Regions from separate parts of the Sodalis sp. RH15 genome, predicted to be linked through region 2. Evidence: predicted binding sites of a transcription regulator. Region 2 holds the regulator's gene; each other region holds the start of a gene.
The links. Region 2 encodes Fur, which represses iron uptake genes when iron is present. Its sites were predicted from a motif close to ATAATAATGAGAACNACTATCAA; they were not measured.

Region 1: a site for Fur is predicted at 1,817-1,839, ahead of ygiD (4,5-DOPA dioxygenase extradiol). Genes of this name have one in related genera too.
Region 3: a site for Fur is predicted at 8,726-8,748, ahead of ACL2XO_RS01705 (TonB-dependent siderophore receptor). Genes of this name have one in related genera too.

The regions. Positions count from the first base shown of each region.
Region 1 covers NZ_CP178738.1:1,095,869-1,106,686, forward strand. The annotation lists gene norR (nitric oxide reductase transcriptional regulator NorR) at 233-1,753, shown strand; gene ygiD (4,5-DOPA dioxygenase extradiol) at 1,918-2,700, shown strand; gene ACL2XO_RS05240 (glutathionylspermidine synthase family protein) at 2,763-3,923, opposite strand; gene ACL2XO_RS05245 (DUF1190 family protein) at 3,927-4,583, opposite strand; gene tolC (outer membrane channel protein TolC) at 4,771-6,300, opposite strand; gene nudF (ADP-ribose diphosphatase) at 6,514-7,146, shown strand; gene ACL2XO_RS05260 (DUF1249 family protein) at 7,146-7,571, shown strand; gene cpdA (3',5'-cyclic-AMP phosphodiesterase) at 7,599-8,426, shown strand; gene yqiA (esterase YqiA) at 8,426-9,007, shown strand; gene parE (DNA topoisomerase IV subunit B) at 9,104-10,818, shown strand, end outside.
Region 2 covers NZ_CP178738.1:1,864,674-1,875,491, reverse strand. The annotation lists gene pgm (phosphoglucomutase (alpha-D-glucose-1,6-bisphosphate-dependent)) at 1-47, opposite strand, end outside; gene seqA (replication initiation negative regulator SeqA) at 75-602, opposite strand; gene ACL2XO_RS08790 (alpha/beta fold hydrolase) at 807-1,583, shown strand; gene ybfE (LexA regulated protein) at 1,719-2,018, shown strand; gene fldA (flavodoxin FldA) at 2,188-2,703, shown strand; gene fur (ferric iron uptake transcriptional regulator) at 3,034-3,510, shown strand; gene alsR (transcriptional repressor AlsR) at 4,040-4,927, shown strand; gene alsB (D-allose transporter substrate-binding protein) at 4,947-5,885, shown strand; gene alsA (D-allose ABC transporter ATP-binding protein AlsA) at 5,938-7,470, shown strand; gene alsC (D-allose ABC transporter permease) at 7,482-8,429, shown strand; gene alsE (D-allulose 6-phosphate 3-epimerase) at 8,439-9,125, shown strand; gene alsK (allose kinase) at 9,094-10,035, shown strand; gene glnS (glutamine--tRNA ligase) at 10,019-10,818, opposite strand, start outside.
Region 3 covers NZ_CP178738.1:360,151-370,968, forward strand. The annotation lists gene eptB (kdo(2)-lipid A phosphoethanolamine 7''-transferase) at 265-1,950, shown strand; tRNA gene ACL2XO_RS01670 (tRNA-Pro) at 2,087-2,163, shown strand; gene ACL2XO_RS01675 (benzoate/H(+) symporter BenE family transporter) at 2,297-3,481, opposite strand; gene ACL2XO_RS01680 (helix-turn-helix domain-containing protein) at 3,607-4,173, shown strand; gene ACL2XO_RS01685 (hypothetical protein) at 4,417-4,563, shown strand; gene ACL2XO_RS01690 (SDR family NAD(P)-dependent oxidoreductase) at 4,673-5,470, opposite strand; gene treF (alpha,alpha-trehalase TreF) at 5,467-7,176, opposite strand; gene ACL2XO_RS01700 (AraC family transcriptional regulator) at 7,809-8,588, opposite strand; gene ACL2XO_RS01705 (TonB-dependent siderophore receptor) at 8,847-10,818, shown strand, end outside.

The DNA.
Region 1 (10,818 bases), 770 kb from region 2:
TTGACTCTCCGTTATTGATTGCCCAGTTGGCGTAACAGTGAAAACGCCTCCTGCATACGTGCTTCGCCGGCCCCCATTGTAAAGGTTTAGTGATAAATGATGGGATAAAGGTTGCATAGAGCGTGCCAGTGCCTATCTGTATGAATATTAATATTATTTTAAAGTAAACTGTTAAAATGACTATGTTTTTTATTTGTCTTTTTGACATAAATAGTGTCATAATTACAATCCTATGCCTTTATCCATTGAAACCTTAAGTCATCTCGCCATTGAGCTGCAATCAGGCATGTCCAGCCAAGACCGGTTTGCGCGGCTGATTACCGGCCTGCGGCGGCGGCTGGGCTGCGATGCCGTTGCGTTGCTGAGCTATGAGCAGCAGTTGTTCCGTCCGCTGGCCACCGCCGGGTTATCGCCGGATGTCTTGGGGCGGCGGTTTCGTTTGGCCGAGCATCCGCGCCTTGAAGCTATCGCCCGCGCCGGCGATGTGGTGCGTTTTCCGGCGGACAGCCAATTGCCGGATCCCTACGACGGATTAATTCCCGGCCACCAGCAGTTCAAGGTACATGCCTGTATCGGCCTGCCGCTGTTTATCCACCAGACCCTGATCGGCGCGCTGACCCTGGACGGTATGGATCCCCATCAGCTCGATCATTTCAGCGATGAGGAACTGCGGCTGGTGGCGGCGCTCTCCTCGGCGGCTCTCAGCAATGCCCTGCTGGTGGAGCGGCTGGAGAGACAGGTCATAGCGCCGGTGAGCTCCGGCAGCGTATCGACGGCGGTTGACGGCGACGAAATGATCGGGCTATCGGCGGTGATGCGACAGCTGAAAAAAGAGATCGGTATCGTCGCGAACTCGGATCTGAATGTGCTGATTACCGGGGAAACCGGCGTAGGTAAGGAACTGGTGGCCCGGGCTATCCATCAGGGGTCGCCCCGGGCGGCCAATGCCTTGATTTATCTGAACTGTGCGGCGTTGCCGGAATCGGTGGCGGAGAGCGAACTGTTCGGCCATGTAAAAGGCGCCTTTACCGGCGCCATTCACCATCGTATCGGAAAATTTGAGCTGGCGGATAACGGTACGCTGTTTTTAGATGAAATCGGCGAGCTCTCCCTGACGCTGCAGGCAAAACTGCTGCGCGTGCTGCAATATGGCGACCTGCAGCGGGTCGGGGATGATCAAAGCCTGCGGGTGAACGTCCGCGTACTGGCCGCCACCAATCGGGTGCTGAAAGATGCGGTGGTGGCCGGCGAGTTTCGCGCCGATCTGTTTCATCGCCTGAGCGTGTTTCCGATCCATGTGCCGCCGTTGCGGGAACGGGAACAGGATATCGCCCTGCTGGCGGGATTTTTTTGCGAGCGCAGCCGGGAAAAGCTGGGGCTGGGCAGCCTGGTACTGGCCCCCGGCACGCTGGCATTGCTTACCGGTAATCACTGGCCGGGCAATGTGCGGGAATTGGAGCATGCTGTTTATCGCGCCACGGTATTGGCGCGTGCGGAACAAGGCGGGGGCGATATCCTGCTGCAGCCGCAGCATTTTGCCCTGGACGCGGCGCGTCCGGCGGCGGATAGCCGGCCTGATTCGCCGGAACGGGTGGAACTGGTCAGCCTGCGCCAAGGGACCGATAACTACCAGCGGCACTTGATCCGCCTGGCGTTGGAAAGCTGTGGAAACAATTGGTCGGCCTGCGCGCGCCGGCTGGCCATGGATCCGGGCAATTTGCATCGTCTGGCGAAGCGGCTGGGCGTCAAATAAAAGCCACGGAACGAGCATGTCGAGGGGATTCCCCATGGTCTGATAGGTTAATGTTCAATATTTTTGAATGTCTTTATCATGCTTATCCGAGTTCATTTTGTGAACGAAGCGCGTACCTTAACGGTTATGAAGCGCCTGGTGCGCCATACCATTAAGGAATAAGCATGAGTGAATCCCGCATGCCCGCGCTGTTTCTCGGCCACGGCAGTCCGATGAACGTGCTGGAAGATAATCGTTATACCCAGGCCTGGGAACATCTGGGGCAAACCCTGCCGCGTCCCCGCGCCATTGTGGCGGTGTCCGCCCATTGGTATACCCGTGGAACCGCGGTGACCGCCATGGAAAATCCGCGCACCATTCATGATTTCGGCGGGTTTCCCCAGGCGCTGTTTGATATCCGTTATCCGGCCCCCGGTTCGCCGGCGCTGGCGAAAACGATCCAGGAAATCCTGTTGCCGGTTGAGGTGGCCGCCGATCAATCCTGGGGATTCGATCACGGCTCCTGGGGCGTGGTGAAAAAGATGTATCCCGCGGCGGATATTCCCATGGTGCAGTTGAGCATCGACGGGACAAAACCCGCCGAATATCATTACCGGCTGGGACGTGAACTTTCCGCGCTGCGTGACCAGGGGGTGATGATTATCGCCAGCGGCAATGTGGTGCATAATTTACGCATGGTAATCTGGCAGGGCGCGGCCGAGCCCTATCCCTGGGCCGAGTCATTCAATCAATTTGTTCGCGACAATATCGCTTGGCAAGGGGAGGGGCAGCACCCGCTGGTGGACTTTATGCGCCATGAAGGGGCGGCGTTGTCAAATCCTACGCCGGATCATTATCTGCCGCTGTTGTATATTCTCGGTGCCTGGGACGGTAAAGAACCCATCTCGATACCGGTGGACGGCATCGAAATGGCCTCGCTGAGCATGCTGTCGGTCCAGGTGGGGTGATTATCCTGCCCGCCTGAAAAGGCCAGGATATAAGGCGCACCGCTAACGGACCACGCACCCGGTCAACCCAGTATGATGTGGGGATAAAACCGCGACAGATCCTGGGTTATCCGCTCTTTATCCTCGCGGATACCGATACCGCATGGCTGGTCGTTCACCAGCCAGCTGCCGATAACGGTATAACTGTCGCCAAAAAGCGGCAGCGGGCAGTATTGCTGGATAATATACCCCTCTTCGCCATAGGGACCGTCCACGCGGGCGGTTTCCTGGCCGTTTTCAACGATGCGGATATTGGCCCCTTCCCGTGAAAACAGGGGTTTCACCACATAGCTGTCCATGGGCGGCGGATTGTCTTCGCTGAAATAGGCCGGCAGCAGGTTGGGGTGGCCGGGAAACATTTCCCACAGCATGGGCAGCAGGGCTTTGTTGGACAGAATGGCCTTCCAGGCCGGCTCCAGCCAGCGCACCCCGGCATCCTCCAGCTTGGTGGAAAAGATCTCCTTGAGCATGAACTCCCAGGGATACAGCTTGAACATATTGCCGATCACCTGGTTTTCGGTGTCGGTAAACTGTCCTTTTTCTCCCAGGCCGATCTCCTCGATAAACAGGAACTCATTGGCCAGTCCTGCTTCTAGCGCGCAATCCTGCAGGTATTGCACCGTACCGCGATCTTCATCGGTATCCCGGCAGCAGGCGAAATGCAGCGCCCCGAAGCCATGGCGCTCTTTCAGCTCGCGGAAGCGATCGATTAATTTTTCCTGCAGGCTGTTGTATTGATCGGCTCCGGCAGGCAATTGACCGGTCTTGATCTGATCTTCCAGCCAGATCCATTGGAAAAATGCCGATTCAAACAGGGAGGTGGGGGTATCGGCATTGTTTTCCAGCAGCTTGGGCGCCTGCCGGCCGTCATAGACCAGGTCGAGACGGGAATAGAGCGAGGGCTGGCCGCTGTGCCAGGCGTTGCGGACAAATTGCCAGGTATGCTTCGGGATATGGAATTTGGCCATCAGCGCATCGCTGGCCACCACCTTTTCTACCACCTTCAGGCACATGCGGTGGATATCGGCGGTGGCGTCTTCCAGCGTTTCGATTTGCGCCAGCGTGAACTGATAATAGGCGTCTTCGCACCAATAAGGTTCACCGTACATGGTATGGAAATCAAAGCCATATTCGGCGGCTTTTTCACGCCAGTCCGGGCGCTCATACAACGTAACTCGTTTCATCCGTCAGCCGCCCATACTGCGACGCGGCATGGAGGCGGCGGAACTGCGCTGCATCGTGGTATTCTGTTTGGCCACGGTTTCGCCGAAACCGCCGCGGGTCACGGTATTGGTGGCGGCGGGCTTGGGCGCCATGGCGCTTTTCGGCACATTCATGCTGCGGCCGCCGGTCGCCGGGCCGTAATTGCGGCCGCTGGCATCGACGAATTTGCCGTTGGCCGGGCTATTGGGCGCGCGGGAGGTGAACAAAGGCTGCTGGGAATAACCGCCGCCCATCATCCGGCCCATCATATAACCGGCCATCAGCGGCATCCAGAAGCTGCCGCTTTGCTGCGGTTCAGCCGCCGTGCCAGCCTGGGCCGGCACCTGGGTGCACTGTTCTTCGCCGAACTCCGCCACGCAATCGGCGCGGGAAGCGTATTTGGGGGCGGTTTTCTTGGCTTCCGCCATGGCATTCTTATAGGCGGTGGCGCACTGTTCGCTCATGGAGGGATTGGCGCGGGAACAGTCGTCGCTGTTTTGATAAAGCGTCACGTTTTCGTCGCTTTTTTCACAGCCGGCCAGAACGAATACCGCGCCTATCGCCAGCGCGGCCGGTGCCATTCGATAAACCCGCCAGCGCTTGCGAAAGTCGGCGTGGTTGATTTCTTTTGTCCGTTTCATTATTCTCCTGCTTTATTAATGTTTTAACTTACCCAGAGTTCCCCCTAAGGATAGGGGAAAAGCGTTTAAATAAGAAGCGTCGGCAACAACCATGAAACAACTTTACAAAGTTATACACAACGATGGGATCGGGGCGGGAGGATCAACGGGATCAAGCCAGGCGGGAACGGACCCGCCTGGATATGGCTTAGTGCTGGAACGGATTGCGTTTTTTCGCCGACGAGGATGCCGGTACGGTGGCGCTCACCGGAGTGGCGGACTGCCTGGCCGATTGGGCGGCATCGGACGGATTACTGCGGGGCGCCCGGGAGGTCTGGCTTGGGTTAACGCCTTCGGCATTGGCGTCCTGATTGGGATTCACCGGCGCCACGCTCTCGGGACTGGTGGCGATGGGTTGCCCAAGGGAGGCGTTCAGCGTACGGATATCATCCTCGTTGAGGGTGCCCAGGGCATTTTTAAGCGTCAGCTGGTTGATTACATAGTTATAGCGGGCGGTGGAAAGATTGCGTTTGGCGTCATACAGCGTGGTGGTGGCGTCCAGCACGTCGACAATGGTGCGGGTGCCAACTTCATAACCGGCTTCCGAGGCATCCAGAGAGCTTTGCGCCGAAATCACCGCCTGGCGATAAGCATCGATGCTGCTGATGGAGGCGGATATGTTATTAAAAGATGACCGCACGGTTTGCACCACGCTGCGATGGGCGCTTTCCAGCTGTTCGCTGGCGCTGACGAAGCTGTACTGCGCCTGTTTGACCTGCGAGGTCACCGCGCCGCCGGAATAGATAGGCACGCTCAGGCTAAGGCCGATGGCGTTCTGGCCGATATTGGTATTGTTATAATTGGCATTTCCGTTGGTCCGCGAACCGTTATAATCGGTATTGCTTAACGATGAACTGGCGGTCAGGGCTAACGTCGGATAATGGCCGGTTTCTTCCAAACGAATCTGTTCCCGCGCAACATCCTGCGACAAGCGGGCGCTTAGCAGGGTCAGGTTGCGCATTTCCGCTTCTTTCAACAGCGCGTTGATTGGCTGCGGCTGGGCGGCTTTAAAACGATCGATATTCAGCGACGCCAGCTGCGGATAAAAGTTGCCGCTGATCTGGCGCAGGCTTTCCAATGCATTATCCACGGTATTGCGGGCATTCACTTCGTCGGCCAACACGGTATCATAGTTGGAGCGGGCGTTTTGCACGTCGGTAATAGCCACCAGGCCGACGTTAAAGCGCTGCGTGGTCTGGTCCAGCTCCCGGTAAATCGATTGCTTTTGCGCTTCGGTATAAGAAAGTGCGTCGATGGCGCTTAATACGTTAAAATAGGCGGTAGCGGTATTAAGAATCAGCGTCTGCTGCTGGGTTTGATAAGTCACATCCTGGACACCGGCGGTTTTTTCCTGCACCGTCAGCGCGCGCCATTTCGACATATCAAAAATGGTCTGGGTGAGCTGCAGCGAGCCGCTGGTCTCATTGGAATTGATATCCCTCTGATCGCGAAAGCCATTGTTATAGGTGTAGTCCACCCCGAGTCCAAGCTGTGGCAGCAGGGGGCTGCGGGCTTCGTTGATCTTTTCAAATGCTGCGTCGCGGTCAGCTGCCGATGCGCGAAGATCCGGATTGGATAGCCGTGCCTGCTGATACACTTGAAGCAGATTTTCTGCCTGACTTAAAGTACTGAATCCGCCGAGGCTCAGTCCAATAAGAAGGGGGAGCAGTTTCTTCATTTGCATTCCTTTTGATACAGCAAAATTGCTATGGTAGCGCTGTCGACAGATAAATATCGCCCGATTCTATCAGAGTCAGCGGAGTGTATGAGGTGGCTGAACGTGCCATCTTGTCTCTATATCACAAAATTTATCACAAACCTGCACTTTGCGGCACAGTGATTGCTTCAGCAACCACGAAATCGCCGATTATACAGACTAGGAGTCGTTAAAATGGCATTAACCGAACCCACACCCGTTACATTCGGTAAAGAAGATGTAGAAATTATTGCACGGGATAAACTTTACCAAGGTTTTTTTTCGTTGGAGCTGTATCGGTTCCGTCATCGCCTGTTTAACGGCGAAATGAGTGGAGAAGTCACCCGGGAAATTTTTGAGCGCGGCCACGCCGTGGTCCTGCTGCCTTATGATCCGATACGTGATGAAGTTGTATTATTGGAACAAATTCGCATTGCCTCTTATGATAGCAGTCCGACCCCCTGGCTGTTGGAGCTGGTAGCCGGTATGATCGAACCCGGAGAAACCCTCGAGCAGGTGGCTCGCCGGGAGTCGGTGGAGGAAGCGGGGCTTCGGGTCGGACGCTGCAAACGGATGCTAAGCTATTTGGCAAGCCCGGGCGGCACCAGCGAACGCCTGACCATTATGGCCGGGGAAGTTGATGCCGGGCTGGCAGAAGGTATCCATGGATTGGTGGAAGAAAACGAAGATATACGTCTTCACGTGGTGAGCCGCGAGCAGGCTTACCGCTGGGTGGAAGAGGGCGTTATCGATAACGCGGCCTCCGTCATTGCCCTGCAGTGGCTGGCCTTACACCATGAATCCTTACGAAAAGAGTGGGCGGATTAATGACCAAGCGCTATACCCCTGATTTCCCGGAAATGATGCGCCTGTGCGAAACGAACTTCGCCCAGCTGCGCCGGCTATTGCCCCGCATTAATGAAGTAGGGGAAATGATAGCCTATCAGGTTAACGGCGCCAGTTATCGCCTGACCATTCTGGAAGCGACCCGTTACACCACCCTGGTGCAAATCATCCAGACCGAACCGCTGGTCAGTTTCTGGAGCCTGCCGTCCATGAGCGTCCGGCTGTATCACGACGCCATGGTTGCGGAAGTGTGTTCCAGTCAGCAGATCTATCGTTTCAAGGCACGGTATGATTACCCTAATAAAAAGTTACATCAACGTGACGAAAAACATCAAATCAACCAGTTCCTCGCGGATTGGCTACGCTATTGTTTAGCGTACGGGGCGATGGCAATTCCAGTGTGTTAGGCAGATTTCAATAACCAAGGATACCCTTTGGAAAGCCTGTTGAGACTTCCTGTGGCGAATGGGGCCATAATCAGGATTTTACAAATCACAGACACTCATCTGTTTGCCGGTGAGGATGAGGCGCTGCTTGGGGTGAACACCTATCGTAGCTATTGTGCGGTACTGGACGCGATAGAAGCGGAACAGCATCGGTATGATTTGGTGGTGGCCACCGGGGATCTGGCCCAGGATCATTCACTTGAAGCGTATCAGCTTTTCGCCAAGGGCATTTCGCGCCTGCCCGCTCCCTGCGTTTGGCTGCCGGGCAACCACGATTTCCAGCCGGCGATGGTTAAGGTGCTTGACGAGTGCGGCATTTCGCCGTCCAAGCATGTGCTTCTGGGTGACAATTGGCAGTTGATCCTGCTGGATAGTCAGGTATTCGGCGTGCCTCACGGCGAACTGAGCGAATACCAGCTGGAATGGCTGGATAAAACCCTTCGGCTGCAGCCGGAGCGCCACACGCTGCTGCTGCTGCACCATCATCCTTCCGCTTCGGGATGCATCTGGCTGGATCAGCACAGCTTGCGCAATGCCCATATGCTGGCGGCGGTGCTGAATAATTTCCCGCGGGTTAAGACCTTATTGTGCGGTCATATCCATCAGGAACTGGATTTGGACTGGCAAGGCCGGCGCGTTCTGGCGTCACCCTCCACCTGCGTGCAGTTCAAACCCCATTGCACCAATTTCACCATCGATTCCGTCGGCCCGGGCTGGCGTTATCTCGATCTCTATCCGGACGGCAAGCTTGAAACCGAAGTCCACCGGTTATCGGGCGTGGCGTATTTGCCGGATACGGATTCGGAAGGCTATTAATGGCTGTTCTGCTCTATCTGCACGGTTTCAACAGTTCCCCTTTATCCTCCAAGGCGACTTCACTCAAGGCCTGGCTGCCTCAGCACCATCCCTCCGTGAAAATGATCGTGCCGCAGCTGCCGATGTATCCCGCCGAGACCGCGGAATTGCTCGAAAGGCTGGTGCTGGAGAACGCCGGCGAACCGCTGGGACTGGTGGGGTCATCCCTCGGCGGCTATTACGCCACCTGGCTATCGCAAACCTTCAAGCTGCCCGCCGTGGTGGTTAACCCGGTGGTACGTCCCTATGAGCTGCTGACGGGATTTTTAGGCGTTAACGAGAATCCCTACACCGGTCAGCGTTATGTGCTAGAGTCTCGTCATATTTACGATTTGAAGTCCATGCAGGTGGAGAAGCCGGCATCGCCGGATCTTATCTGGCTACTGCAGCAAACGGGGGACGAGATCCTGGATTACCGCCAGGCGCAGGAGTACTACACTCATTGCCGTCAAACGGTGGAGTCAGGGGGGAATCATGCATTTATCGGCTTCGAACATTATTTCTCCCCCATCGTGGATTTCCTCGGGCTCGCCGCTGTCTGAATCCTCTGCGCATCGTCTTGTGCGAATTAACACTTTCCGAACCGGTGCCCTTTGCGGTAGGCTCTCCAACAATTTGTCACGATAGTCGATTAAACCATGACACAAGAAACCTATAATGCCGACGCGATAGAAGTGCTCAGCGGACTGGAGCCGGTGCGCCGCCGTCCCGGCATGTATACTGATACCACGCGCCCCAACCATTTGGGACAAGAGGTTGTCGATAACAGCGTCGATGAGGCGCTTGCCGGCCATGCCAAGCGCATTGAGGTGATTCTTTACGCCGATCAATCCCTGGAAGTGACCGATGACGGCCGCGGCATGCCCGTGGACATCCATACGGAAGAGGGCGTGCCGGCGGTGGAACTGATCATGTGCCGCCTGCACGCGGGCGGTAAGTTTTCCAACAAGAGCTATCAGTTTTCCGGCGGCTTGCACGGCGTCGGCATCTCGGTGGTGAATGCACTTTCCATCCGGGTGGATGTCACCGTTCGCCGCAACGGCAATATCTACGGCATCGCCTTCGAGAACGGCGATAAAGTAGAAGATCTATCGATAAAAGGCACCTGCCCCAAACGCAATACCGGCACCAGCGTACATTTTTGGCCCGATCCGCAGTTCTTCGACAGCCCGCGCTTTTCCGCCTCGCGCCTGACCCATCTGCTGAAGGCGAAAGCGGTGCTCTGTCCCGGCGTTGAAATTGTGTTTATCGATCAGGTGAATAACACTGAGCAGAGCTGGTGCTATCAGTCCGGCCTCACCGATTATCTCAATCAGGCGATCAATGGCCTGATTACCCTGCCGGAAGCGCCGTTTGTCGGCAGCTTCGCCAGCGATACCGAAACGGTGGATTGGGCGCTGCTCTGGCTGCCGGAGGGCGGCGAGCTGTTGACCGAAAGTTATGTCAACCTGATCCCAACGCCCCAGGGCGGCACCCACGTTAACGGCCTGCGGCAGGGGCTGCTGGACGCTATGCGGGACTTCTGCGAATACCGCAATATCCTGCCCCGCGGCGTCAAGCTGTCGGCGGAAGATATTTGGGAGCGCTGCGCCTACGTGCTGTCGGTGAAAATGCAGGACCCGCAGTTCGCCGGCCAGACCAAGGAACGTCTCTCTTCCAGGCAGTGCGCCGCTTTTGTTTCCGGCGTGGTGAAAGATGCGTTCAGCCTGTGGCTGAATCAGAATATCCAGGTCGCCGAGCAGTTGGCGGAGCTGGCGATTTCCAGCGCCCAGCGGCGCCTGCGGGCGTCGAAAAAAGTGGTGCGCAAAAAGCTCACCAGCGGACCGGCCCTGCCGGGCAAATTGGCGGATTGCACCGCCCAGGACCTGGCCCGTACCGAACTGTTCCTGGTGGAAGGTGATTCGGCGGGCGGTTCGGCCAAACAGGCGCGGGATCGCGAATACCAGGCCATCATGCCGCTGAAGGGCAAAATCCTCAACACCTGGGAAGTCTCTTCCGATGAGGTGTTGGCGTCCCAGGAAGTGCATGATATTTCGGTGGCCATCGGCATCGATCCCGATAGCGATGATTTAAGCCAGTTGCGCTACGGCAAGATTTGTATCCTGGCGGATGCCGACTCGGACGGTTTGCATATCGCCACCCTGCTGTGCGCCTTGTTCGTGCGGCATTTTCGACCGGTAGTGAAAGGCGGCCATGTCTACGTCGCCATGCCGCCGCTCTATCGCATCGATCTTGGCAAAGAGGTCTATTACGCCTTGGACGAGAGCGAGAAAGCCGGCGTGCTCGAACAGCTCAAACGCAAAAAAGGCACGCCTAACGTGCAGCGTTTCAAAGGGCTGGGGGAAATGAATCC
Region 2 (10,818 bases):
AAATCACTTTGCCGGGCGGGTTGTCCGGCACGGGGGCTATTAGCCATCGGTGCTTCTCCATTGGCTGTCGTTTATCAAATGGTGCCGCAAACTTTATCTGTCAGTTCCACCGGGAACTGCATAGCCAGCATAATGTGTTCTACCATACCCCGTTTACGATCGGTGTTGGTATTGGTAATAACCCAGTAGGGCGTTCCCGGCACCTGCTTAGGTTTAGTATGGCTGCCGTTTTGCAATAATGTGTGCTCATCGCCGGCAAAATAGGTCCGGGTACGGCCGCGCAGCACGTCCGCCGCTTCGGAGAAATCGGCGGGCGACAAGGAATAAAGGGTGGACAGCACCAGTATGAAACGCTCTACCGCCTTGTTTTGTTCAGCATAGACGTCCGAGAGCAATAATTCACGCATCGCCCTGACGCGATCCCGGGCCGGGGTCGAGGCTTCCGTTTTTGCCGGCGCGGCGGATGCCGGACGGACGGGCTCATTGGCCTGGGGAGAAAATTTCAGCATCCGGCGCAGGATGTCCGAGGCGCTTTCGCCGATATGCTGGGTGTGGCTGGCAATAAAACGGTAGAGGTCTTCGTCGAGTTCGATTGTTTTCATCTTTATCCGGGGGCTTTCTTCTCTTAAATCAATCAACAGGATTATACAAGCTAAACCGGCCCCGCGAACAGCGCTAGTATCCGGCTTTGGCATAAAGTCGGAATTTCCCCGACGGCGATGCGGGGATTGATACCCTTTTTTGCGGCGCAGGCGTCAATACCTCATGATACGCTAGTCGCCTTTGCTGTCGACACGAGGATCGGGATGAAATTACATTATCGTTTGCAACCGGCCCGGCAACCGGGAAACGCTTTGCCGGTGGTATTACTGCACGGCCTGTTCGGCAGTTTGGACAATCTGGGCGTACTGGCGCGCCCGCTGGGGGAAAATCATGCCACCCTGCAAATCGATCTGCGCAATCACGGCCTTTCGCCCCACGACGACGAGGCCGGTTATGGCGCTATGAGCGGGGATGTGGCGGCCTTGCTTGACGAATTGCAATTGGGGAAATGCATCATTATCGGCCACTCCATGGGGGGCAAGGTGGCTATGGCGCTGTCGGCGCTGATGCCGGATCGCATCGCCGCGCTGGTGGTGATTGATATCGCGCCGGTGGCCTATCCCACCCGCCATCACGACCCGGTATTCGCCGCCCTCAGACGGGTGGAGAAGGCGGGAGCGGCGCAGCGTAGCGAGGCGGCGCTGCTAATGGAACAGGATATCGACGATAAGGACACTATTCAGTTCTTATTGAAATCCTTTTCCCAGGGCGCGTGGCGATTCAATATCGATGCATTATGGGAAAACTATCCGGCGCTTATCGGCTGGAAGGAAATACCGCCCTGGGACGGGCCGGTATTATTTATCCGCGGCGGCCTCTCCCCCTATGTGAAGGAGGAGTACAGCGAAGCCATCCGGCGGCAGTTTCCACGGGCGCGGGCCCACGTGGTGGCCGGCGCGGGCCATTGGGTGCATGCCCAAAAGCCTGAAGCGACGCTGCGCGCCGTTGTGCGGTTTCTGGCGGATTCCCTGGGGAGCTAGCCGCGACCGGCCGGTTTACCCATCCGGCAGTGTTAATCATTGTCGTTTATCACCGGGGTGGGGTAATATGGCTTGCTATGTTTACCGGCAAGGACTTACCCGCCCGCTTTTGGATGCACAATCCCTTCACGACTTATGGCAAAAGAACAAACGGACCGCACCACCCTGGATTTGTTTATCGATGAAAAACGCCCGGGGCGCCCGAAAACCAACCCGCTTTCCCGTGATGAACAATTGCGAATCAATAAACGCAATCAATTGCGCCGGGACAAGGTGCGGGGTCTGCGCCGGGTTGAGTTAAAAATCAATGCGCAGGCGGTGGCTGCATTAAACGAGCTGGCTTTTCAGCACGCTCTCTCCCGCAGCGAGCTGATTGAACAAATCCTGCTGGCCGAATTGGAACGGCATCAGGATGCCGCCGGCAAGGAAGATTAAGGCCGGGCTCGCCGTCCGGGACCGGAAAAGACCGGCTTTTGCGATAAAACTCCGGTTGAACGAGTTTCTCCCGCTGTGAGGGTCTGCTATTATTGCACGATTATTTCCCGAAAAGCCGGTTGATCGTCTGGTAAACCATATCCTTAATATTTAAGAGGTTTTCAAATTCATGGCAAGCGTAGGCATTTTTTTTGGCAGTGACACCGGCAATACCGAAAATATTGCCAAAATGATTCAAAAGCAGCTGGGCGCCGATGTTGCCGAAGTGCATGACATTGCCAAAAGCAGCAAAGAGGACCTGGAACAATTCTCCACCCTGCTGCTGGGCATTCCCACCTGGTATTACGGCGAAGCGCAATGTGACTGGGACGACTTTTTCCCCACATTGGAAGACATTGATTTCACGGGAAAACAGGTAGCGCTGTTCGGCTGCGGCGATCAGGAAGACTACGCCGAATATTTTTGTGATGCCATGGGCACCATTCGCGATATCATCGAACCCCATGGCGCCACCATCGTGGGTCATTGGCCTACCGCCGGCTACCATTTTGAAGCATCGAAGGGTCTGGCGGACGATAAGCATTTTATCGGTTTGGCCATAGACGAAGATCGCCAGCCAGAGCTGACCAATGACCGCGTGGACGCCTGGGTAAAACAAATCAGCGCCGAACTCAAGCTCGGCTGAGCCGCCGCCGGGTTTCCCGGCTAAACCCGTGCCGTCCATAGCGTTGACGGCCGGTTGAAGCTGTTGATATATAATTCCTTTCAAATCGATAGATACAATTTTTTAACTTTCATCCACAAAGCAGTACAATAGCCTGGCGGTTAGACCGATTTTAATGAAATGTGATAAAACTTGCCTCACCTTAAACAGACTATCATTGTAAAAAGGCCGCGGTTTTCATTTTACACAGGCAGTCCTATAATGAGACGGCGTTACATTTTTCAGGCCGACCATTGTTATAGGCTACATTAGCCTACAATCAGATTATCAAAGCAACAGGACTAAACCCGCATGACTGACAATAATATTGCATTGAAGAAGGCCGGCCTGAAAGTCACACTTCCCAGACTTAAAATTCTGGAAGTGCTGCAAGATCCGGAATGCCATCACGTCAGTGCGGAGGATCTCTATAAAAAACTGATCGATATGGGTGAGGAGATTGGTTTAGCCACCGTTTATCGCGTACTGAATCAGTTTGATGACGCCGGGATCGTCACCCGCCATAATTTCGAAGGCGGTAAATCCGTTTTTGAACTGACGCAGCAACATCATCACGACCACCTGATCTGCCTTGATTGCGGCAAGGTCATTGAATTTCGTGACGAGTTTATCGAAGCGCGCCAACGGGATATCGCTAAAAAACACAATATCAAACTCACTAATCACAGTTTATATCTTTATGGCCATTGTGAAGTCGGCAATTGCCGTGAGGATGAGACCCTGCACGATCATGATGTTGACGAAGCGGTGCACAGCCTTAAAGAGTAACCATAGCGACACCGGGCATCGTTCAAAGCTTGAAAACCACTGCTGAAACGGGTGGTTTTGGTTATTCCGCAAATTGCCGATGGCACCTGGACTGATGCCGCCCCGTTTCTTATCCCGCTGCCGTTAATTCTTTCACTCCATTCGCTCCTCAGCCCCTTCATGCCGGCCAGGCGGCCACAGCCCGTTGAGCCTGCGCCGCGGAATCGCATCAGCAAAAGAAACTTCACGAATTAAAATTTATTATAAATATTTAAAACAATCACACACCCATCAATTCTCATTCCTGCTGTTCAAATCCACAAGCGAAAAAAAATCTTCGCTAAAAATACATGTTAACTATTGTATTATAATAATATTTTATCCGTAAGGCTTCGGTGTCGTTTCCACGGCGCCATGAGCAATGTCCGGCATTACTTTTACAAAAAGCACTAACTTTATAAATTATTTTAAAACGTGAAGTATGCTGCATATTTGTTATGCATCCTATGTTGATATAGTGCCGTCAGCAATGATAATCAGAGAGCTGAAAATGACTGAATCGGAACTGAACGGCGCCATGCCCCGAGGTATCGGCATCGCTCCCTATCTTCGCATCAAGCAAGAAGGGATGACCGAAAATGAAAGCCGAATCGTGGAGTGGTTTTTAACGCCAGGCAATCTTAGCCATATTTCCGGCATTAAAGAGGTGGCGCAAAGCCTCGGCATGTCGGAAGCCATGATTGTCAAGGTGTCGAAAATTCTGGGCTTCAGCGGTTTTCGGCAGCTACGCAGCGCGATTGTCGAATATTTTGATCATGCGGATCATGATATTACCGCCGAACTGTCGCCGGATGACAGTCCGGAGGATCTGGTGAATAAGGTGTTTAACCTCACGGTACGCACCATCGTTGAAGGCCAGGCCATTGTCGATGCGCAGGAGATCCAGCAGGCCGCCCGCTGTTTTTTCAATGCCCGCCAGCGTGAACTCTATGGCGTCGGCGGCTCGAATTCAATTTGTACCGACGTTCAGCACAAATTCCTGAAAATCGGCCTGCGCTGCACCGCATTCCGCGATGCCCACCTGATGATGATGTCGGCATCCCTGTTACAGCCCGGCGACGCGGCGCTGGTGGTGTCCCATTCGGGCCGCACCACCGATCTCAAGCGGGTGGTGGAAATTGCCAAGGACAACGGGGCGAAAATTATTTGCATTACCCACAGCAGCAATTCAGCCATAGCGCGGCTGGCGGATTTCAACATCTGTTCACCGGCCCCGGAAACGCCGCTGCTGGGCAGGAATGCCTCGGCCCGTATTCTGCAATTGACCCTGCTGGATGCGTTTTTTGTTTCAGTAGCCAGGCAGGATATTGATTTAGCTAATAAAAATTTGGAAAAAACCAGTGCCATTACCCAGTACCTGAAGCGTGATTATAAATAATTCTCTCTTGGAGATAAAAATGAATAAATTCATTAAATTTGTCGGCAGTGCGGCCTGCGGGTTGATGTTGTCCACCGTGGCGGCCCGGGCGGCAGCCGATTACGCAGTCGTATTGAAAACCCTGTCCAATCCCTATTGGGTGGAAATGAAACAAGGCGTTGAGCAAAAGGCAAAGGAGCTGGGTGTAACCGTCGATATTTTCGCATCACCCTCCGAGGGGGATTTTCAATCGCAATTACAGCTGTTCGAGGATTTGACCAATAAAAATTATAAAGGCATCGCCTTTGCGCCTTTATCTTCGGTAAACCTGGTTATCCCGGTGGCCAAGGCTTATCAGCAAGGCATTCACCTGGTGAATCTCGATGAAAAAATCGATATGGACAGCCTCACCAAAGCCAAAGGCAACGTGGAAGCCTTCATTACCACTGATAACGTTACCGTCGGCGCCAGCGCGGCCAAATACATTATTGGCAAACTGGGTAAAGACGGCGGCGACGTGGCCATTATTGAAGGCAAGGCCGGCAATGCTTCCGGTGAATCGCGCCGTGTCGGCGCCACCCAAGCGTTCAAAGCCGACAGCAATATCAAACTGGTCGCCAGCCAGCCGGCGGATTGGGATCGCATCAAGGCGCTGGATGTCGCCACCAATGTCCTGCAGCGTAATCCCAAGCTCAAGGCGTTTTACTGCGCTAACGATACCATGGCAATGGGGGTAGCCCAGGCGGTGGCCAATGCCGGACAAACCGGACATATCCTCGTAGTGGGCACCGACGGGGTGCCGGAGGCCCGCAAGATGGTTTCCGAGGGAATGATGACCGCAACCGTAGCGCAAAACCCGGCGGAAATCGGCGCCAACGGCCTCGCTATTTTGGTGGACTCGGTTAAATCCGGAAAGCTGATAGCATTGAATGCCCAGCCTAAAATTGTCACCGTGGATTCAATATTAGTGACGAAATAATCCCGACAAATAGCGATTAAATCTGCATAACATGCATACGCCGGAGAGTGATATGACCGCGCCATATATTAAAATGGAAGGGATCGCTAAAAGTTTCGGTCCCGTGCAGGCATTAAAATCCGTTGATTTTGAAATCTTCACCCATGAAATACATGCGTTATTGGGAGAAAATGGCGCCGGCAAATCAACCCTGATGAAAATTCTCTCCGGCATTTATGAACCGACGGCGGGTAAAATCACCATTGATAATATTGAATACAATAGACTGGATCATAAAATAGCCGCAAAGCTGGGTATTGGTATTATATATCAGGAGCTGAGCGTTATTGATGAACTTACCGTGTTGGAAAATCTGTTTATCGGCCGATTGCCGGTTAAAAGGACCTTGGGATTTAATCGGGTAGACTGGCAGGAGATGCGGACCAAAGCGGCCATCATGTTATTGCGGGTAGGATTAAAAGTCAGGCTGGATGAAAAGGTGCGTAACCTTTCCATCAGCCAAAAGCAGATGTTGGAAATCGCTAAAACCTTAATGCTGGATGCGCGGGTTATTATTATGGATGAACCCACCTCTTCATTAACCTATAACGAGGTGGATTATCTTTTCCTGATAATGAATCAGCTGCGGCAAGATGGCACTGCCATCGTCTATATCTCCCATAAGCTGAACGAAATCCGGCGGATCTGTAACCGGTTCACGGTCATGAAAGACGGCAACAGCGTGGCCTCCGGACGGGTCACCGACGTTACCAATGACGATATCGTTCGGATGATGGTGGGGCGGGAACTGCAAAACCGGTTCCGCGCCATGAAGGAGAGCGTCGGCGTGGAGGATGCCGACACCATTTTTGAAGTCTGCGATATCACCAGCAAAGACAAACGCCGGGTGAAACATATCTCCTTTACGGTGAAAAGAGGCGAAATCATGGGGTTTGCCGGCCTGGTGGGCTCAGGACGCACGGAATTCATGAACTGTATTTTCGGGGTGGAGCCTACCAGTACCGGCCGGGTTAAGCTGCATAACGTAGATATCACGCCCTCGTCGCCTCTGGACGCCTTGAAAAAAGGCATGGGGTATATCACGGAAAGCCGGCGCGAAAACGGATTTTTTGAGAATTTTTCCATCGCCCAGAATATAGCCATCAGTAAAAGCCTGAAAGATGGTGGTTTCAAGGGCGCCATGGGTTTATTCAACCAAGAGCGCGAGCGCGAATTAGCTGAGCAGCAAAAAGAATTATTGTCTTTGAAATGCAGTTCGGTGGATCAAAATATCACTGAACTTTCCGGCGGTAATCAGCAGAAAGTATTGATATCAAAATGGTTATGCTGTGAACCGGAAGTTATTATTTTTGATGAACCCACCCGTGGTATAGATGTCGGCGCCAAAGCGGAAATTTATAAAGTGATGCGTAATCTGGCTGCTACCGGCAAGACTATTTTAATGGTCTCTTCTGAATTACAGGAAATATTATCTGTTTGCGATCGCATCGCCATATTCTGCGAAGGGCAACTGGCCAATATTCTTGATAATAACGAATCTATCAGCGAAGAGGATATCATGAAATGGGCGCTACCACAAAATTAGGGGAAATAAAAATGGATAAGTCCAAGTTCAACTTCCAGAAATTTTGGGATCAATACGGCACCTTTTTTATCCTGGCCATTATCGTTGCGATCTTTGGTTCTTTATCCAGTGAGTATTTTTTAAAAGCCAATAATATCACTCAGATTCTGGTGCAAAGTTCAGTTACCGTGCTTATCGGCATGGGGGAATTTTTTGCCATACTGGTGGCGGGTATCGACCTGTCGGTTGGGGCAGTATTGGCGTTGTCCGGCATGGTAACGGCAAAATTGATGCTGGCGGGCCTTGACCCTCTATCGGCGGCGCTGATCGGCGGAGTGTTGGTGGGCGGGCTGCTCGGGGCGATTAATGGCTGTCTGGTGAATTGGACCGGCCTGCATCCGTTTATCATTACCCTTGGCACCAACGCGATTTTCCGCGGCGTCACGCTGGTTATTTCCGATGCCAATTCGGTTTATGGCTTTTCATTCGGTTTCGTTAATTTTTTCGCCGCCAGTCCATTAGGGATCCCGGTCCCGGTGATCTTTGCCTTGTTGATTGCCGTCATCCTGTGGTTCATCACCTCCCATACCCGTCTTGGCCGCAACATTTACGCCCTGGGGGGGAATAAGAATTCCGCCTTCTTTTCCGGCATCGATGTCAAATTCCACATTCTTATCGTATTTATCATTTCCGGCATCTGCGCCGGGCTGGCCGGCGTGGTGTCGACCGCGCGCCTGGGGGCGGCGGAACCTCTGGCCGGTATCGGTTTTGAGACCTATGCCATCGCCAGCGCCATCATCGGCGGAACCAGTTTTTTTGGCGGCAAAGGGCGGATTTTCTCCGTGGTTATCGGCGGTTTGATTATAGGTACCATCAATAACGGACTGAATATTCTGCAAGTACAAACGTATTACCAATTAGTGGTCATGGGGGGATTAATTATCGCCGCCGTGGCATTAGATCGGCTGATCAGTAAATAGGGGCCCGATATGAAAATTTCGCCTTCTCTGATGTGTATGGATTTAAGCAATTTTAAAGAACAGATCGAATTTATCGATGGTCACGCCGATTATCTGCATATCGATATCATGGACGGGCATTTTGTGCCCAACCTGACGCTGTCGCCGTTTTTTGTCGAGCAGGTAAAACGCCTGGCCACCAAGCCCATGGACTGCCATTTGATGGTCACCAATCCCGAGGATTATATCGAAACGCTGGCCGCCGCCGGCGCCGGTATGATTACCCTGCATCCCGAAACGCTTTCCGGCCAGGCGTTCCGGGTGGTGGATAAAATCACTTCCCTGGGGCTAAAGGTGGGTTTTATCCTGAGTCCGGAAAGCACGGTAGAGGTCATGAAATATTATATCCATCTCGCGGATAAAATTACCGTGCTGACCGTCGATCCCGGTTTTGCCGGCCAGCCTTTTATCAGTGAAATGCTGGATAAAATCAGGGAGCTGAAACGCTATCGCGAACAGCATCGGCTGCGCTATGAAATCGAGATTGACGGTTCGTGCAATGAGCGGACGTTTAAATCCTTGATTGAGGCGGGCGCGGATGTGTTTATCGTCGGCTCCTCCGGTTTATTCAACAATGCCGCCGATATTCGCCAGGCCTGGCAAATCATGCAGGCGAATATCCAGCATGCCCAGAACGAGGCTGACGGCCATGCGTAAACGCCAGAAAGTCGTGGTGGGGGTGGATATGGGCGCCACCCATATCAGGATCTGTTTATTAACCGCCCACGGCCAGGTAGTGATAACCGATAAGGAAAGAACCCAACCGGTGATAGCCGGCGGCCTGGCCAAGGGGCTGGTAGCCTTTATCAGGGGGCATCTGTCAGGCCGCGAGGCGGATGTCGCCGCCTTGATGATAGGTCTTCCCGCCTCCATCGGTCGGGATAAAAGGACCATTATTTCCGTGCCCAACCTGCCTTGCGATGCCGGGGAATTCACCGATCTGGCCACCTGCCTGGAAGAGAATTTTTTATGCCCGGTAACCTTTGAACGTGATGTGAATATGCAATTGTATTATGACGTCACCGAGGGGCAGATAGCGGATAAGCTGGTTCTGGGCTTCTATCTGGGGACCGGCTTCGGTTTCGGGGTCTGGCTGAACGGTGCCCCTTATGTCGGCGCGCACGGGGTCGCCGGCGAACTCGGCCACATCCCCCTGGGGGATCCCGCCGCCCGCTGCGGCTGCGGCAATCCGGGCTGCCTGGAAACCCTGTGCTCCGGCGTGGCCCTGGCCCGCTGGTACGCCGGAGCGCCCCGGGACTACCCGCTGACTGAGATTTTCACCTATGCCCGAAATGAAAAGAGCCTGGCGGAGTTTATGGATTTGGCGGCAAAAGCCATTGCAACCGGGATCAACCTGTTCGATCCCGATTACGTTTTGCTGGGGGGCGGCGTGATGGATATGGCGGGTTTCCCCTATGACCGGCTCGTGGAGCGTACCGGCCTGTTTACCCGCAAACCCCTGCCTTATACGGCGCTGACCTTTGCCAAGGCCTCTTCGTCCTCTTTCAACGGCGCCATAGGCGCCGCCCGCATGGGACTGAACATGCCGGTCAAAGGGCGATTTTAGTCCAGGTATCCCGCAGCCCCACGGTGCGGTTGAACACCGGATGCTGCTGGCTAAAGTAGCGGCTGTCGGCGCAAAAATACCCTTCCCGTTCGAACTGATAGGGCTGTTCCGGCTTGGCGTTCAGGACGCCGCACTCGGCGAAACCCTGCTTGATTACCAGGGATTGCGGATTGATGGTGGCGAGAAAGTCATCCGCCGCCGCCGGATTGGCGTCGCTGAACAAACGGTCGTATAACCGGAACTCCGCCGCGATATTGCGCGTGGCGGAAACCCAATGGATCACGCCTTTTACCTTGCGCCCGTCCGCCGGATCCTTGCTCAGGGTCTCGGGATCGTAAGAACAATAGATAGCGGTGATCTCACCCTGCGGGTCTTTATCGATGCGCTCAGCCTTGATGACATAGGCGTTGCGCAAACGGACCTCTTTCCCCAGCACCAGGCGCTTGTACTGTTTATTGGCCTCTTCGCGAAAATCCGCGCGATCGATATAGATCTCGCGGCTGAAGGCTACCTGACGGCTTCCCATCGCCGGGTTGTTGGGATGATTAGGCATGGTGACGTCTTCTTCGTAACCCGCCGGCAGATTCTCGATAATGACTTTCACCGGATCGATAACCGCCATGGCGCGAGGCGCGGATTCGTTCAAATCCTCGCGGATACAGGCTTCCAGCGCGGCCATTTCCACGTTGTTTTCCTGCTTGGTCACCCCGATGCGGCGGCAAAACTCACGAATAGACGAGGCGGTATAACCGCGGCGGCGCAAGCCGGAGATGGTGGGCATGC
Region 3 (10,818 bases), 1.5 Mb from region 2:
AAGACGAGGCCGCCGGCGACAGACAAAAAAAACCGCTCCGGGCTGCACGCCTCGGGCGGTTATTTTTTTATATGTTTAATACTGGCCTGGCTAAGCTGTGCATAAAACTTTTTAATGTTATGCGTGTCAAAAAGTATCTATTGTTGTTTTTTTTTAAGATTTTGTTAGCGCTGGTTAGACCTTAATCGTTGCATGTCCTGCAAAAAACACTGTAATAACAGCGACTAAAAAAATTATCACAAAAGTGCCAGGACTTTTTCATTGATGACTTTTGCAAAACTTTTTTCACAGCATAAATTCTCGATATTTCTTGCTGTTTATATTGGGTTTTTTCTTAATCTGTCGGTTTTCATACGCCGTTTTGATTTGCTGCACCCAAGCGCTACCCCTGCCAACATGCTGGTGGCCTTAACGGAGATCACCGCCGCGGTACTGTCCACCTTTTTCCTTATGCGGCTTATCTCATTGGGCGGCCGCTATTTTTACCGGACCGTGGCTTCATTATTGCTGCTGATCTCGGTTGCCGCCAGTTATTACATGACTTATTTCAATGTGGTCATCGGTTATGGCATTATCGCGTCGGTAATGACCACCGACATTGATTTATCCAAAGAAATGGTTGGCTTCCACTTTATCATCTGGATGGTGTCGGTCAGCGCCATCCCGCTGTTTATTATCTGGAAAAACGCCGTTAGCGGTACGCTTATCCAACAGCTGAAAATGCCGGGACAACGTATCAAAGCCTTGGCGGGCCTGCTGGTGGTTTTTGCCTTGATCTGGCTACCGGTCCGCTACCAGGAAAATTTGCAGAATCTGCATGAAAAATTGACCAACACCGATTTGCCCAGCTACGGCGGAGTGATTGCGCACTCCTACCTGCCCATCAACTGGATGGCGGCGCTGGGGCTGTTCACTTATACCCAGCTGGACGAGCGCCAGGATAACGCCTCGCTTTTCGATCCCGCCAAACACTTTACCTATATCCCCCCGGCCGGTATCGATGACACCTACGTGGTATTCATCATTGGTGAAACCACCCGCTGGGATCATATGGGCATACTCGGTTACACCCGGGACACGACCCCCATGCTGTCCAATGAAAAAAACCTGGTGGCCTTTCGCGGCCTTTCCTGTGATACCTCCACTAAACTCTCGCTGCGCTGCATGTTTGTTCGGGAGGGGGGGACGTCGGAAAATCAGCAGCGTACCCTGAAAGAACAAAATATTTTTGCCGTTTTGCATTCACTGGGGTTTACTTCCGAGCTGTTCGCCATGCAAAGCGAGGTTTGGTTTTATAATAATACCGATGCCAATAACTTCTCTTTCCGCGAAATGATTGGCGCGGAAAAACGCAATGACGGCAAAAATGTGGATGATATGCTGCTGGTGAACGAGATGCGGGAGTCAATGAACCGGTATCCCAAGGGCAAGCATCTGATCATTTTGCACACCAAAGGCTCCCATTACCTCTACTCACAACGCTACCCCCGCAGCTATGCCCGTTATCAGCCGGAGTGCATCGGCGTAGATCAGGCCTGCAGTAAAGCGCAGCTGGTTAATGCCTATGATAATAGCGTGCTATATACCGACAGCTTTATCGATAAGGTTATCGACCAGGTGCGGGGCAAGAAAGCCCTGGTATTTTATGCCTCCGATCACGGCGAATCCATTGATGAAAACTATCATTTTCACGGTACGCCGCGGGATATGGCTCCGCCGGAGCAATTCCGCGTGCCGATGATGGTGTGGGCCTCAGACTCGTTCTTGGCGGATCCCGCCCATCGCGATGGGTTTGAACGGTTACAGGCGCAGCAGCGCATCGGCATCACCCATCGCCATGTGGAGCTTTTCGACACGATCCTCGGTTGTCTGGGCTACACATCCCCTGACGGCGGTATCAAGGCGCAAAATAACTGGTGCCAGAAACCCCAGCATGAATCGGCGCTATAAGGACTCAGTCTTGTTGATGAGATTTCAGCCGAGCTTAGCCTTGGTCAGCTGACTGAATGCTTTGTAGACAGTTGTCGTTGATTGATAAAAAAGGGATTGACGCAAAAAGGCGGCCGCAGTAAGATGCGCCCGCATTCGGTGAGTGGCGCAGCCTGGTAGCGCAATACGTTCGGGACGTATGGGTCGGAGGTTCAAATCCTCTCTCACCGACCAATTTTCTCCAAGGCCATGCCGATTGTTTCCCGGGCATGGCCGGTAAGATAAAAGAAAACAGCACGTTATCATGACGCGCTGTTTTTTTTTGTCGGTCGGGTTCTCCTTTGATATAGCTTTCACCGCCCGGGAGTCATGTCCTGTTCCACGCCTGCCGGCTGAGGATGAGATGTGTGACGCCGCCGCCGATTAGCCCCCAAAACGCCGAACCTACGCCCAACAATGTGACACCGGAAGCCGTGATCAGAAACGTGATGATCGCCGAGTCGCGCTGGCGCTCATTTTCCAGCGCACGATACAAACTCCCGGCAATCGTGCCGAGCAACGCCAGCCCGGCGATGGTATGGATCAGCGCGGCAGGCAGCGCGGTAAGGACCATGCCGATAGAACCGCCAAACACACCGGCAATCAGATAAAAAGCGCCGGCTGCGACGGCAGCTATATAGCGTTTTTGCGGATCGGGATGAACGTCCTCCCCCATACAAATTGCGGCGGTAATGGCAGCGATGCAGACGGTAAATCCGCCGAACGGGGCAAGAATCAGCGCCGTCAGCGCCGTCCATGTGATCAAGGGAGAAACCGGCAACTGATAGCCGTGCGCTTTCAGCACGGCGATACCCGGCGCATTTTGCGATGCCATCGTTACCACGAAGAAAGGAATACCGATACCAAGAATCGAGGACAGAGTGAAATGCGGCATCTCAAACGCCGGAATGGCGAACGTTAGCGTCTGGCCGTGCGGTGCGATACCTCCCTGCAGTCCGGCCACAATCAGCCCGGCGGCCAGCGCGAGAACAATCGCATAGCGAGGCAGGACGCGTTTCGCCAGCAGATACACCAGGCACATCGAACCCGCCAGCGCGAAATTACTTTGCAGTGAGGTAAAGGCGTCCAACCCGAAACGCAGCAAAATCCCGCCCAGCATGGCTGCCGAAAGTGCCTGCGGTATGTAATGCATTAGTTTGGCGAATAAGCCGGTGACTCCGCACAGCAGAATCAGCCCGGTGGCAAACACAAAGACGCCAATGGCTTCGTTGATCGACGTGCCGGGAAGGCTGGTAACCAGTAGCGCCGCGCCGGGCGTTGACCATGCCGTGACCACCGGTGCGCGGTAATACAGCGATAAGCCGATGCTGGTGACGCCCATCCCCAGGCCAAGCATACTCAGCCAGCCGCCAATCTGCGCCATGCTGGCACCAGCCGCTTGAGCCGCTTGAAAGATGATCGCCGCAGAGCTGGTATAACCGACTAAAACGGCGACAAATCCGGCGATCAACGCCGAAAATGTCAAATCCTGAAAATTGAAACGCGGTGACATGCGTGAAAATCCTTCTGGTTAGCGGACGCTAGCGGTATGCTGTAGTGCGTTATAGCGCACAGAGGATGCGCCAAATATAGCACCGTGCGTTATAGCGCACAATCGCGATCGTCAAAGGAGCCAGGATGCAGGAAATCACCCGCCACATTGGCAGCCAGTTAAAGGCCGTGCGCAGCGAACGCGGCTGGAGCCTCAGCCAGACGGCGGAAAAAACCGGTGTCAGCAAAGCGATGCTGGGGCAAATTGAGCGCGGCGAATCCAGCCCGACGGTAGCGACACTGTGGAAAATCGCCAGCGGCCTGAATGTTTCTTTCTCGGAATTTCTTGAAACGCCACCCGCACAATCCGCGGCGCTGCATCGCTACGGTGTATTGACCACGTTCAATAGCGAGACGTCCGGGATGCGCGTCGTGCCGCTGTTTCCTTACGACGCCACGCTTCGCATGGATATGTTTGTTATCGATCTAAAACCGGGCGGACACAGTGAATCTACGCCGCATGAAGCGGGCGTTATCGAGCATGTGATCGTGATTGAGGGCGAGCTGACGCTGACGGTAGACGGAGTGACCCGCACGCTGATAGCCGGTGAGGCACTGCGCTTCGTGGCGGATTGCCCGCATGCTTACCGCAACGAAAGCGGTTATACCGTGCGTTTCCACGACCTCATACATTATCCCCACGGCCGCCCGTAACGGACTCATTTCCCGAGCCAAGAATAATCCTAATGTTGCCTCATTTTTACCGTCGCTCTCTCGTCTCCTTTTAGCTTTTTTATTGATATTGCTGGGGAAAAGTACCTCGGATCTTATCATTCAGTTATTTTGAATGTATTAAACAAAAATATTTTCTGGACTATTTTATTAATGAGCGTTAATATTACTTCATCGAAAGCGAAGAGCTTTCACACTCATAACGATTAACACAGGACTTACATCATGAAAAAGACAATCGCAGCACTTGCACTCATCGCAGCTATGGTCGCACCGGCAGTTTCTATGGCCGCACAGAGTGACTACCAGGACTATGCCCATACTTATCCGGTAAGTCAGGGTAACGCAAATCACGTTAATACCGCTGAGTAAAAACGTGTCAAACTGATACAAATAATTTCACTATATTCTCAATCCCGTGGCGTCTAACGCCGCGGGATTGTTGTTTTTGGCCTCATTTATCCCTACAAATGATTTTTTATCATTGCTCCGAATAGTTCCACAGCAGTCCGCCGTCGATTACCATGGTCGCGCCGGTGACATAGGCGGAATCGGGCCCGGCAAGGTAGGCCACCATACCGGCCACATCTGCCGGTTTGCCGAGACGACCCAGCGGGATATTGCCGATAAGCGCGGCGAGCAGTTCGGGGCTGTTGAGCAGCTTGGTATTGATAGGGGTTTCAACGGCGCCGGGAGCGATATTGTTTACCGTAATGCCGTGGGGCGCCAATTCAATGGCCAGGTTGCGCATCAGCATTTTGAGTCCCCCTTTGCTGGCGCAGTAGGTGCTGAAGTGGGGAAACGGCAGTTCCTCATGCACGGAGCTGATATTGATGATTCTCCCCGGACGATTGGTGTCCCGCAGGTGCTGTACCATCGCCTGGGTAATAAAAAAGGTTCCCTTGAGATCGACGTTGAGCACCGCGTTGTAATCCTCTTCGGTGATGTCCAAAAACGGCGCCCTGCGCTCTATGCCCGCATTGTTCACCAGAATATCGATCCGTCCCATTTGCGCGACGCTATCGCTGATGATGCGTTTATTGTCCGCCACGTCGGCGATATTTCCCGCGTCGATAATCACCCGGCGGCCCAATGCCTTGATTTCGGACAGAACCTCTTCAGCGCGATTATCGTCGGCGCGGTCGACAATAATGATATCGGCGCCTTCTTGCGCCAGCCGCACGGCGATGGCTTTACCGATGCCCTGGGCGCTGCCGGTCACCAGGGCGACTTTCCCTTGAAGCTTCGGTTCTTGAAGGCTCGATTCTTGAAGACTCATAGTAATCTCCCGCGTTGATTGGATGGGGCGGCGTTTGCCCGCGCCTGGTTGGTTTCATGATCTCCAAAAAGCGTCAATAGCATGCGTACGACGCCGTTGGTCCAGCCGAAGCCGTCCTGGAGCGGATATTCACCGCCGCCGCCGCCCCGCGAGCCCGCCGCGCCGGAAATATCGTATTTTTCCACCAGCTTGCAGTGCTGCCGGTAATGATCGCCTACGGTGTTGAGCCAGCGGGTGGCTATTTGGTCCGCCAGGAGGTTTTCGCCATATCGGCGCAGCCCTTGAATGGCCATCCATTGCAACGGCGCCCAGCCGTTGGGTTTGTCCCACTGCTGGCCGTTTGCCGACAGGGTGGTCATGATGCCGCCGGCGAACAGCAGCCGATCCGCTAGCGCCTTGGCCACCGCCTTGGCCTGCCGCGGGCTGGCCATACCGGCGAATAAGGGGACGGCACAGGCGGCGCAAAGGGCGCAAGGCCGTGATAAAACCCAGTCGTAATCGCGATAGGTCCCGCTTTCGCTATCCCATAGCAGCCTGTCGACGGCATCGCGCCGGCGCGATGCCCGGTCGCTGAACAGCCGCGCCGTGGCCGGGTCGCCGGTGTTTTTCGCCAGATCGGCGATGGTCGTTTCAAGCTTGAACATAAAGGCATTGAGGTCGATGGGCAGAATCGACGTCGTGCGAATGCTGCTGATATCATCGGCATTGCCGAACCAGCGTGATGAGTAGTCCCAGCCGGAGGCGGCGCCGGCGCGCAGCTCCCGGTAGATTTCATTGGCCGGACGCGAAGATTTGCGCGCGGTTTCCACATCTTCGAGATAGGATTCGTCCCGCGGCGTATCGCGATCGTCCCAGTAGCGGTTCAGCACGGCGCCGTCGGGCAATTTCACCACGTGCCGTTTGGCTTCTCCGGGGGTAAGCGCATCGGCTTCCCCCATCCAATAGTGATACTCCTTCAGCAGCTGCGGCAGATAATGTTCGGCGAAGTGTAATTCCTCTTTTTCGAACAGCTCCACCATCAAGGCGAATACCGGCGGCTGGGATCGACTGAGATAATAGGTACGGTTTCCGTTGGGAATATGGCCGTAATGATCGATGAGGTACGCGAAATTATTCGCCATATTGCGCAGCAAATCCGCCCGTCCGCTGGCGCACAGACCGAGCATGGTAAAATAGGAGTCCCAATAATACATTTCGCCGAAACGTCCTCCCGGCACCACATAAGGTTCCGGCAGCGGCAGTAGCGAAGATTGGGCCGGGTGGTCTTCCGGCCGGCGGATTAACACTTCCCATAAGCCGTCGATATGCTCGAGAATATTTTGTTTCGGGTCGGCAATATAATGACTGACCGGAGCTTGCGGCGGGGCAAAATACTCATTGATAAAATCGGCGAGGCTGAAATCGGGACCGGAAGAGCGCTGTTGATAGCGCGCCAGTATTTCCTCGGGGTCGATTTTAGGCGCACAGTCAACGAACGTCTTGCTGTCCGGGAAAATGCGTGACAGTTGCACCGCCTCAAACAGTGCTCCGTAGCGATCCGCCGGGCTTAATTCATCGGATTTCGGCAATCCGTCGATATGAACCGGCTTCGGCTCCCTATGGACGGGCCGGGCTGAAACGGCATGGGCCGGCGCGGCGTGGGCCGCGGCGTCTTGGACTCCGGCTTGATAGGCTGATTTATTGATAATGAATCCCCTCTCTGGCAACTGAGACTTGACATATACCCGTCATACTTTAAGTTGCAGGTTCGTTGGCAATACTCGGCTCATCCATGAGCCTCGCCCCTTCGGGGTCGCTGCGTCGTCGCCTCCCTGCACCTCGAATTATTTAGGGTATGGTGCGTATTATCGTAAGGCGATGCCGAGGTTAATATCGCTGGTCAATGTCGAATAATTTAAATTAGCTCAGCTTTATAAAAATATCTCTTAAGAATAGTCTGGTAAGCTCAATCTCATTATCTGAATTGGGCAAATAAATCTTTCCTCAAGAATATATTATTTCCAGAATGATCTGGACTTTATCAGTATAGTAAAAGCCGCGATTTTATCCGCTTCTTGGGTGAATTATTAGCAGGTGGAGTAAAAAACCTTAGCTCTTTTACCTTTGGTAAAATTCGCCGGTAATTCCCATGTTATTTTTATTCATAACGTATCTGAGTGTTACTGAAAGGCATTAATCACTTGTAGATTTCATGGTTATTTGAATTATCGAAATTAAAAGAATATATGTAAAAAGGGCAACGGATAAGGGCGATATCTCTTAAACGATTAAGCCTCACGCCCAGGGGCCGCCGGCGCAATGCTAACGGCTGGGCCCCTGGTTAAGGCCGGTGGATGTTTCAACAGGACAAATAACGCCGGGGAGTTTCTCCCAGGGTCTTTTTGAACATGGCGATAAACGCGCTGGGGCTCTGATAACCCAGCGAATTGGCCAGCAGGTTAATCGGCCGGCCCTGGGCCAGATGAGTCACGGCTTCCGCCAGGCGCAGCTGCTGGCGCCATTGGGAAAAGCCCATACCGGTTTCGTCGCGGAACAGCCGGGCCAGGGTGCGGGCGCTGGCGCCGACGCGGTTGCCCCAGTTTTCCAGCGTGTCGTTGTTTTCCGGTTCCCCCAGCAGGGTATCGCACACGCTGAGCACCCGCCGATCCCTAGGCAGCGGCACCATGCAGACGGTGGCGCGCGGGCAGCGGCGCAGCTCATCCAGCAGCAGGGTGGTGCTCATCTCTACGCGATTGAGCTCCGCCGCCTGCTGGGCCTGATGCCAGGATTTAATCAGTTCATACAGCAGCGGCGTGACCTGCAGGGCAACGTCGTCATACCAGAAATCACGCGTCAGCGGCGGAAACAGATAGATATTGTGCGTAGTGACGTCGTTGATGGCGTGCAGTTCATGGGGCATGCCCCCCGGCAGCCAGAGCGCGCGCCTGGGAGCCAGCGTCCAGATATGGCGCTCGGTAAGGACGCGCACCACCCCCTTCAGGGTAAATATCAGTTGCCCCTGTTCGTGTGCGTGCCAGTGTTGGCGTTCACCCTGGCGATAGGCGAGTTCAACATACCGCATTTTCTCTAACCGTTCGGGCTGCGCCGTGTCATACTTCTTTCGCCAGGTGGGTTCCATCGGGTCCTCTCGTTTATCGCTACTGTCTTTTTCAGCAATCGCCGCCAATAACGGAAATAACCGTCAACTACTGTCTGATTTGCGCTATTTCTCCACTTTATATCTTTCCTATACTGGCAGCATTGCTGCTTTTTGAAAAGCAAATGATTATCATTTTTATCCGCGTTGATGGCTGAAACGTTATCTATTGGCCCTTTGCGGTTGAAACATTTTTGTGGAAACGGCGTTTAGTGCGATTTTTGATTCCGGGGATAAGGTATGAACAAGAGAAAAACGGCCGCAAAGGGTGCGCTGCTGCTGTGGGCCGGGATGGCAGGCCACGCCATGGGCGCCCAGGAAACGCCCCAAACGCTGCCGGCGGTGACGGTATCCGGGGCTGACAGCGGCGGCGATGAGGATAACGTGGTTGCCCATAAGGCCGTCGGCGCGACGAAAACCAACACGCCTCTGATTGAAACCACCCAGAGCGTTTCGGTCATTACCCAGGCGCAAATGGCCTCGCAGGGAGCGAGAAACGTTCCGCAGGCGCTGCGCTACCTGGCGGGGGCCGAGTCGGAGGTCAGCGGGGCGGATTACCGTTTCGATACCATTATGCTGCGGGGGTTCGCGGCGGACGAGTACCTGGACGGTTTGCGCCTGCCCCAGGTGTCCTATTGGTCGCGGCCCCAATGGGACCCCTACCTGTTGGAACGCATCGAGGTAGTGAAAGGCCCTTCGTCGGTGCTTTACGGCCAGGTAAATCCGGGGGGTTTGATTAACCTCACCAGTAAAAAACCCACGGAAGAACCGGTGCACGAGGTCTATCTTACCGGCGGCAATCATAACCAGTTCGGCACCGGTTTTGATCTGTCCGGTCCCCTGGACGACCAAAAACAGTGGCTGGGACGGGTCGCCGGTACGCTGTTCCAGACCGATACCCAGGTGGATCACACCCGCTATAAGCACTACGACATTGCGCCGTCCCTGACCTGGCAACCGAACGACCGTACCAGCCTGACGCTGCTGGCGCAGCTGCGGCGCGATCCCGATTCCGGCTTTTTCAACATGCTGCCGGTTAACGGCACACTGGTGAGCAACCCCAACGGTAAAATCTCCGACCATTTCTACGGCGGCCAGCCGGGGACCGACAGCTACGAACGCAAGCAGGCCAGCGTGGGGTATCAGTTTTCACACGAGTTCAACGATGTCTGGACGTTCCGGCAGAACCTGCGGTATGTGAGCAGTACCAGCGATTATCAGATGGTGTATCCCTTCGGTACGGCCACCGATGCGCCGGCGGTGCACCGCTCCACCATGAATATCAACGAGACGCTGAACAGCTTTACCGTGGATAACCAGGCAGAGGCGAATGTCTCCACAGGCGCGGTGGGACACCAGATATTGATGGGGGTTGATTATCTGCACGACTCCCTGCATCAGAACTCCGGCTACGGCAGCACCTCGGACCTTAACTATCTCAATCCGGATTATAGCGCGCCGGTAGACCTGCCTGATGTGACCAACCGTAACCAGCAAACACAGTCCCAGACCGGTTTTTATCTGCAGGATCAGGCGAAATGGCAGCGGTGGGTGCTGAATCTGGGCGGACGTTATGATAAAGCAAACACCGTAACGCATAATCTGGTGGCCGCGAGCCGCAGCGAGGAGAATGACTACGCCACCACCGGCAGGGCCGGTCTGCTGTATCACTTCGACAGCGGATTCGCCCCCTATGTCAGCTACTCCACCTCGTTTGTGCCCACCAGCGGCACCGATTACAACGGCAACGCGTTTAAACCCACCAAGGGCAAACAGGCGGAAGCCGGCCTGAAATACCAGCCGAACGGTTTGGACGCATTGTTTACCGCCGCGGTATATAACCTGCGCCAGACCAATGTCGCCACGGCGGACCCCGATCATGCGAATTTTAGCGTACAGACCGGTGAAATCCGCTCTAAAGGTATTGAGCTGGAGGGTAAGGTTAACGTGACGCCGTCCTGGCTGGTTACCGCGTCCTATGCGCTGACCGATCCGGAAGTCACCAAATCCAACAACGGCGTTGAGGGCAATTCGCCGGTGGGCATCGCCCGTCAAAGCGCCACGCTCTGGAGCGAGTACAACCTGCCCGGTAAATTCGATGGCTTTACCGTGGGGGGCGGCGTGCGTTATGTCGGCACCAGCTACGCCAACACCGACAATACCATGAAGGTGCCCGCCGCCACGGTGTATGACGCCATGGCGCGCTATCGCC